Regions from separate parts of the Pokkaliibacter sp. MBI-7 genome, predicted to be linked through region 1. Evidence: riboswitches for the same ligand, from Rfam matches in the RefSeq annotation. Region 1 holds a riboswitch; the other holds the start of a gene.
What was found. Region 1 has a riboswitch for thiamine pyrophosphate ahead of thiB (thiamine ABC transporter substrate binding subunit). Riboswitches for the same ligand answer to the same signal wherever they lie in the genome.
Positions count from the first base shown of each region.

Region 1 (4,397 bases):
ATAGCCTCGCCGCCCAAGCCATTCCAGGAGCAAAAATATCATCAACATAGTGAGCAGCATCAGCAAAGCGCACCCTGCTGCCTCCCTCAACCGATAGCTACCCAGCAGCTGGTACAACAACAAAGGCAATGTAGGCTGCGACGGGCTGCCAAATAAAGCGACGACGGAGAAATCACCAAGGGAGTATGTCATTCCATACGCAAGGGCCAGCGCCATTGCAGGTTTGAGCCGTGGCCACAGCAACCAGCGCCATCGATACCAGCCCCGAACGTCCAGTGTATCTGCAAGCCGCCGGCTCGGCTCATCCAGACTGTTCAGAGGGCCACGCAGAACCTGCATCAAAAACGGCAGGCACATCAGGGTATTGGCAAACACCACCAGACTGTAGCCTTGCTCGGTCAGGGATACCCAGGGGCGAAGCAATACAAACCAGCCCGTACCCAGCACCATTGCAGGAATTAGCAACGTCAGGTGGCCACTGACCTCTGTCAACGCACTTATACGCTGATCTCCCCGACGGGCATAGCCCCCCGCAGCACTGAGCAGAAGCGTTGCGACTATCGTTGCCAACCCTCCCGCAACCAATGCCAGCTTGATACTCAACCACCAGGCAGCCCACAGTTCATGTCGCCCCAGCATCAACCAGATGCCTCCCAATCCGTTGAGCACCACGGCCAGCAATGGCGGTAGCAACAGTAGCCACAACATCCCAATCCAGCCGCTATCGACATAGCGGCTGCTGCCCAGACTGTCGGCACGAGGCCAATGTCGATAAAGCGTATAGGGAGTTAATGACGGCATCCCGCCCAGACGTCCCGAAACAACCCACAGCAAGGCGCAGATGAGCAGTTGCAGTATGGCCAGCAAGGCTGCACGACCAATATCCATATCGAAACGCAGCGCCTGATAGATAGCGACTTCAAGCGTAGTAGCACGAGGCCCGCCGCCTAACGTCATCACGATGACAAAGCTGGTAAAACACAGAGTGAAAACCAGCGCCAGTAATCGTGGCAATGCTCGTCGCACGACAGGCCACTCCAGCATCAGCCACACGCCTCGACTACTGAGGCCAAGCTGGGCAGCCAGACGCCAGTGCTGTGAAGGAATACGCTCCAGCTCCTGTAACAACAATCGCGCGCACAAAGGAAGATTGTAGAAAATATGCGCCAGCAGGATGCCACCCAGACCATAAAGATAGTTAGGAGGCTGCCAGCCCAGCCCAGAGAGTAGCTGCGGTAGCCATCCCTGACGCCCATGCACCGCGACCAGACCAAACACCACCACAATAGGGGGCAGCACCAGTGTCAGTTCCATTATCCTCAGCAGCAGCTTGCGCCCCGGCCAGGCAGGACGACGCAGCAAAGCTCGGGCCAGAGGTATTGCAAGCAACACAACCAACAAGGACGACAAGGTTGCCTGCCACAGACTGAAACGCACTATGCGCTGCAGATAGGCATCCTGCCACAGTGATGCCCATGGTAGCGCCGGTGACATCCATACCAGCGCCAGCATCGCCGACACAACGATCAGGATCAGCACTAGCGCCGCCACCATACCGGGCAGTGTGACCCAGCGCGGATGAGAAAATGGGGGATTGCTCACGTAGTGGTTGTCTTCAGCATCCTTAACGACTGGTTGCTTCCAGCCATTCGTCAACCCACGCTTTTTTGTCGCTGGCCACTTCGTCAGGGGTAAACAGCAAAGTCTTACCTGGGACGATCAGCTTGCCATAGGCATCGGGCAGCGCCTTGCCAATGTCCACGGCTGGATACATTACATTCCCCAGCGGCAGCTCCTGCTGGAATGCGGGTGTCAGCATAAAGGCCATGAACTGCTTTGCGAGATCAGCATGCTTGCTGGTCTTCAGGCGTGCGGCAACCTCAACCTGAAGATAGTGGCCTTCGCTGAAGTCAGCGGCCTGATATCGATCCGTCTTGTCCACAGCCATGTGATAAGCAGGCGAGGTACTATAGGACAACACCATGGGCGCTTCACCGTTCATGAACAGATTGAAGTAGGCATCACTCCACCCTTTGGTGACAGCCAGCGTTTTCTTGCTTAGCTTGGCCCAGGCCTCCGGGGCTTTATCGCCATAGACCTTCTTCACCCACATCAGCAAACCCAGACCAGGGGTACTGGTCCGTGGATCCTCAATAATGATCTTCAGATCATCTGGTGCGTCCACCAACGCCTGCAGGCTGGTGGGTGGATGAGGCAGTTTCTGGGTGTCGTAGACAAAAGCAAAGTAGCCCCAGTCAAAGGGCACAAAGATACCGTCATCCCACTTGACCGGTAACTTAAGTACAGAAAGATCAGTCTCGCTGGGGGCGAAAAGACCGGTTTTTGCAGCATCGGCCATGAGATTCATGTCCAGCCCCAGCACGACGTCTGCGGGAGTGGCTTCCCCCTCAAGACGCAGACGCTGCAGCATGCTGCCACCATCCTCCAACGCAACGAAGTTCAGTGTGCAACTGCATTGCTGTTCAAAGGCCGTCTTGACCTTGGGGCCAGGCCCCCAATCAGCGGTGAAGGAATCATAGGTGTAGACTGTCAGGGTCTCCCCTGCGGCAAACACCGGCAGACAGTTTGCCATTGCCATGCACAGTAAGACAGCTTTGATAGACATACGGGTATTCATGCCACATCTCCCAAAAATAAAAGAAGTGGCGCAGTAGCGGACTTGGACTCAAATCCCTGCGCCAGTATCATCTGGATCAGGTTCGACGGGTTAGTGACAGAAGATCACCTCTCAGCACCTGCATGCAGGTTGGCACCCCGTTGAGCCGAGGCGGCATAATACCTCAATCATATCGGTGGCGACAGGCAAGCACGCTGGTGATGGTTGAATGTATATTCGCACGACGAGATATGACCTGAAGGTCTGCGGCACTCAGAATCAATAAGGAAAAGGCTCCGCTATGGAACTTGTCGATTTACTACGCAAAATGGTCGATGACGACGGCTCAGACCTTTACCTGTCTCCAGGCGCGCCTCCAAGCGTCAAATTCAATGGTGTCCTCACTGCGATGGCCGATGCCGTCAGCCCTGATGAGGTTAAACAGCTACTTTTTGCGGTGATGTCTCAACCTCAAATTGACGAGTTCCAGTTGCAGCAGGAACTGAACTTTGCTTTGTCAGTCCCCGGAGTCGGCCGCTTCAGGGTCAACCTTTTTATTCAGCGTGGTCAGATTGGCGCGGTGATACGTAACATCAAGACCGTGATTCCTCAGTTTGACGAACTGGGTCTTCCACCTGTACTCCGCGAAGTCATCTTGGACAAACAAGGCCTGGTGCTGTTTGTCGGCTCCACTGGCTCCGGCAAATCAACCTCTCTGGCAGCACTTATCGATCACCGCAACAGTAATCACGCCGGTCATATCATCTCCATTGAGGATCCGATCGAATACCTGCACCGCCACAAGAAATCGATCATCAACCAGCGCGAAGTAGGCATGGATACCCATAGTTATGCCGAGGCGTTGAAGAATACACTGCGACAAGCGCCAGACCTCATCTTGATCGGCGAGATTCGTGACCGTGACACGATGGAATATGCGCTGGCCTTTGCCGAAACGGGTCACCTTACACTGTCGACGTTGCATGCCAATAACGCCAACCAGGCACTGGACCGCATTCTCAACTTCTTCCCTGAAGACCGCCACCGCCAGATTCAGCACGACCTTTCATTGAATATTCGCGCCTTCGTGTCACAGCGTCTGCTACCAACTGTTGATGGTAAACGCTGTGCAGCCTTCGAGATCCTGTTGCGAACCTCCAGTGTCAGCGAGCTGGTCAAGCGAGGAGAGATTGGTGAGCTGAAAGACATTATGGCCAAGTCCAACCACATCGGCATGATGACCTTCGACCAGTCCATCTTCAATCTGTTTAAGGAAGGCAAGATTACGGAAGAGACTGCCATGCGTAATGCTGATTCGCCAAACAACATGCGTCTGATGATCAAGTTTCTTAAAGACGGCCAGGGTATGGCGGATCGAAAAATGCCGGAGTTTAATTCAGGCGGCAAACCACCGGCATTTGAAGTGGAGTGATGATTTCTGCTCTTACGCTGCACGTGATGGAGCAAAGGCTCCAACATTTCGCCTTATCCTAGTGCAAACATGAACAAACCCTTTTTAGTCTGAGGTTTATCAGTTAGAGAGATATGGAATACAACATGACGAACAAGCTAATCATTTGCATCCATCCCTTACTGCCTGACCTATCCTCACTGTGGCAGCAATAAAAAGTCTCAGGCAACTCTTCAGAAAAAGCTCAGACACCGAAGAATGAAAGGGCAGCTGATCAGTTTCCTTTGATGATCATCTGATCAGTGTCAGCCCGTTAAGAACGTGACCATTTCTCATCAAGTAGTGCCATCAACGCACCCTACAGAAAAC
Region 1 covers NZ_JARVTG010000001.1:3,835,020-3,839,416, reverse strand. The annotation lists gene thiP (thiamine/thiamine pyrophosphate ABC transporter permease) at 1-1,602, opposite strand, end outside; gene thiB (thiamine ABC transporter substrate binding subunit) at 1,625-2,626, opposite strand; TPP riboswitch at 2,674-2,788, opposite strand; gene QCD60_RS16930 (PilT/PilU family type 4a pilus ATPase) at 2,919-4,049, shown strand.

Region 2 (4,397 bases), 2.8 Mb from region 1:
AACGCTTTACCCTTTGAGTGCTTTTAGGAGTTGAAATGAAATCGGTGGTGAAATGGCAAGGTAAAGTTCACTTTGTCGCAGAGACCGATAGCGGTCACCAGATCAATATTGATGGTGCACCTTCTATCGGTGGAGAAAACAAGGGCGCACGCCCGATGGAGCTGATTCTGGCAGGTCTGGGTGGATGCTCATCCATCGATGTCATCACCATGCTGCAGAAGTCGCGTCAGGACGTGACGGACTGCCGCGTTGAGATTGCAGCGGAACGTGCTGATGCGGTGCCGGCAGTGTTTACCAAAATCAATATGCACTTTGTGGTCACCGGCCGTGGTCTGAAGGAGTCCCACGTCAAACGTGCGGTGTCGCTGTCAGCAGAGAAATATTGCTCAGTGTCGATCATGCTGAGCAATGGTGATGTGGAAATTACCCACAGCCACGAAATTATCGAAGCCTGAGAGACATTAACCCTCTCTTTGCTGACGCTACTCACTCTGCGCTGCAGATACTCATTAGCAACAACGCCCCGCTGGTCGGGGCGTTGTTGTTTCTTCTTCCCGGTATTTCATCTGCCCGGAATATATTGCGTCCGTCTGCTAAAACGCTGGCCGTCAGGCCGCGCCGGGCTGTGCATGGGCTGTTACCGGCCGGTCATCCACTGGCAGATGGATCACCATGGCCATCAGTCCAAGAGCGATGGAGATCCCCCACATCAGATCAAAGCTGCCTGTCATATCCATCAGCGTGCCGCCCAGCCAGGCACCAAAGAAAGCACCAATCTGATGCGACAGCATGACCACACCAAACAGAGTCGCCATATAGGTCGAGCCAAAAATCTGTGCCAGCGTGCCGGTGGTGAGCGGCACGGTAGAAAGCCACAGAAAACCGATGGCGGCTGTGAACATCAGCACTACCACCGGCGTTTTCGGCGCCATCCAGAACAGCAGGATGACCAGTGCCCGCAGGCCATAGATCGCTGACAATAACCACTTCGGACGGTAACGTGCACCGAGGAAACCTGCCGTCAGCGAGCCAAAGATATTGAACAGGCCAATCATGGCCAGACCGTGAGCCGAGACTTCACTGGACATACCACAGAGGCTGATATAGGTCGGCAGATGGGTAGCGATAAAGGCAACATGGAAGCCACAGACAAAAAAGCCCAGATTGAGCAGCCAGTAACCTTTGTGTTCACCCGCCTGCTGCACCGCCTGACGCAGCGACATGCCGGCCGCAGGTTGTGCCGGACGGCCCTTCAGCTGCGTGGCGCAGGGAAGAATCAGCAGCGCCATCAGTGCCACCAGCAACAGCGCTTCCTGCCAGCCAAAATGGCGGTTCAGGCTGTCCATGATGGGAGCCATCAGAAACTGACCCACTGATCCCCCGGCGGAGGCCAGACCCAGTGCCCGTGAGCGTTGCTCTGGAGGAAACGCGCGGCCTACCGCGCTGAGCACCAGTGGGAAGGTCGTTGCACCGACACCCAGACCGAGAATCAGACCCAGATTGAGGTTCAGTTGCCAGGCGGTAGTAACGTAGGTGGTCAGCACCAGCCCGCCGGCATAAATCAGCGCCCCCAGCGCCAGTACCCGCGCAGTCCCGAAGCGATCAGCCAGCATGCCTGCCAGTGGCGACGCCACACCCCAGATCAGATTTTGGATGGCAAAGGCCAGACCCATGGCTGACAGGCTGAGGGTGGGCATGGTCAGCATATCGGGGATCAGCAGACTCATGGTCTGCCGGATGCCCAGGTTCAACGCCAGAATCAGACTGCCTGCGGCCAGCACCAGCCAGGGCAGTCGGGAGGAAGAAGTAGACATGGGGCAGGACTCCCAGATGGGCCTTCAAGTCGGACTGAACACTATAGGAGACGCAGCTCAGCGCTGCCAATGAGCAAAATTGCTGACTTGCATCATCAGACGTAATAGCAGCGGCACGCATCGTGCTGATGGGGTGTCGAACGGTGCGGATGAGTGATGGTTTTTTATTCAGGCTTGAACTGCCTGAATAAGCTCTTTACACTGCCTGCCCTATAGCGACCGCCTGCTGGGCGCGTCAATTACTTGTCGGGGTGCCGTGAACAACGGCTGAGATGATACCCGTGAACCTGATCCAGTTCGTACTGGCGTAGGAAACAAGCAAGTCTGGTGCAAGTGAGTGGCCAACTCCGGGTGTCTGCTGATACCTCATCCCGCACCGGCTCCTGTTCTCCCTCCTGAGTATTGAAACTGCTGATCAGACTGGTCGGCAGTCGTGTCTGCATGTACCGGTTCTGATAGTGGTTTTTACGCTCGGGGACGATGTCAGCCATTGGGTTTTGTACGCGGGTCTTCTACCTCTTTACCAGCGACGGCTGGAAAGGCAACAAGGTGAGGCCTGGTGACCACTTCTTCTCTTTCGACTTCGGACAGCCCGATATCTCCTGCCGCGCAGGAGAGTCATCGTCATCACATCGCGCAGGCCCTGACCATCGCAGGCTCGGATTCAGGTGGTGGGGCAGGCATTCAGGCTGATCTTAAGACGTTCTCTGCGCTCGGTGTGTACGGTGCGTCGGTCATTTCAGGCCTGACGGCACAGAATACGCAGGGCGTACACGGGCTGTTTGAAGTCAGTGCCGACTTTGTCCGTCAGCAGCTGCAGGTTGTGCTTGATGATTTGCGCATCGCGGCCTGCAAGACCGGGATGCTGGCAAGGGCTGACATCATTGCCGCGGTGGCTGATGAATTGCGTGGCCGGGCCATATCTCTGGTAGTGGATCCGGTAATGATTGCTAAAAGTGGTCATGCCCTGCTGGCGCCTGAAGCCATCGATAACCTCTGCCGCCTGTTGCTGCCGCTTGCCACGCTGGTCACTCCCAACCTGCCCGAAGCGGCTGCCATGACAGGCCTGCCCGAAGCCGTTGACGAGGCCGGCATGCAGCGTCTGGGCGAACGTCTGCTGGCCATGGGGGCTAAGGGCGTGCTGATTAAAGGCGGGCATCTGCCCGGCGACTGCGATGCGGTGGACTGGCTGTTCACTCCGTCACAGTCCTGTCGTCTGGTCAGCCCTCGTATCGCGACCCGCCATACTCATGGCACCGGCTGCACCCTGTCTGCTGCCATCACTGCGGGTCTGGCTTGTGGGTTGCCATTAGCAGAGGCGGTGACGCAGGCCAAGGCCTATCTGGATCATGCCCTGAGAGCTGCAGATCAGTTGCAGGTAGGCAACGGGCTGGGCCCGGTACATCATTTTCATCACTGGTGGTCAGAGGATTCTGCCGGCAGTGCTTCCATCACTATGACTGATAATCAACCCTAGCACCGCCGTGAGGATCCCAGGCCTCGCGCGCTGTTGCGCCGGGCACAGGATCTGGCCGAGAGAACAACAGAAAAGGACAGAGCCATGCTTGAACATCATCTGAGTCAGCGCGCCAAGGTCGACGATGCGGCCGTGCAGCCGTTTCCCGCTTCACAAAAAATCTATATTCAGGGATCACGGGAAGACATCCGTGTACCGATGCGGGAAATAACTCTGACTCCCACACCTGCGCAGTTTGGTGCTGAAGAGAATCCACCGGTACGGGTATATGACACCTCTGGTCCTTACACTGATCCCGCGGTACAGATCGATGTCCGTAAGGGGCTGCCTCATCTGCGTGCCAACTGGATTGAAGAGCGTCAGGACACTGAGCTGCTGACCAGTCTGACATCGGAGTACGGTCGTCGTCGTGCCAATGATCCCAGTCTGGATGCACTGCGTTTTGAGCTGAAGCACCATCCCCGTCGTGCCAAAGCCGGTCAGAATGTCAGCCAGCTACACTATGCCCGCCGGGGCATCATTACGCCGGAAATGGAATTCATCGCTATTCGCGAAAATATGAAGCTGCAGCTGGCCAGAGAAAATGCCCTGCTGCAGACGCAGGCTCCCGGTCATTCCTGGGGTGCCAATATTCCACAGGACATCACCCCTGAGTTCGTGCGTGAGGAAGTGGCCCGTGGCCGCGCTGTTATTCCGGCCAATATCAATCACCCTGAGCTGGAGCCGATGATTATTGGCCGTAACTTTCTGGTGAAGATTAACGGCAATATCGGTAATTCGGCGGTCACCTCTTCCATTGAGGAAGAAGTGGAAAAAATGACCTGGGGCATTCGCTGGGGTGCGGATACCATCATGGATCTGTCGACGGGCAAGCACATTCATGAAACCCGCGAGTGGATTCTGCGTAACAGCCCGGTGCCCATCGGCACGGTGCCGATCTATCAGGCGCTGGAGAAGGTCGGTGGCATCGCCGAAGAGCTGACCTGGGAACTGTTCCGCGACACCCTGATCGAGCAGGCCGAGCAGGGCGTGGACTACTTCACCATTCATGCTGGTGTGCTACTGCGTTATGTACCGATGACGGCCAAACGGATGACCGGCATCGT
Region 2 covers NZ_JARVTG010000001.1:1,034,078-1,038,474, reverse strand. The annotation lists gene QCD60_RS04590 (OsmC family protein) at 36-455, shown strand; gene QCD60_RS04585 (MFS transporter) at 609-1,814, opposite strand; TPP riboswitch at 2,052-2,145, shown strand; gene thiD (bifunctional hydroxymethylpyrimidine kinase/phosphomethylpyrimidine kinase) at 2,374-3,291, shown strand; gene thiC (phosphomethylpyrimidine synthase ThiC) at 3,376-4,397, shown strand, end outside.
Region 2: it holds a riboswitch for thiamine pyrophosphate, as region 1 does, so the genes downstream of both, thiD (bifunctional hydroxymethylpyrimidine kinase/phosphomethylpyrimidine kinase) here and thiB (thiamine ABC transporter substrate binding subunit) in region 1, are expected to answer to the same signal.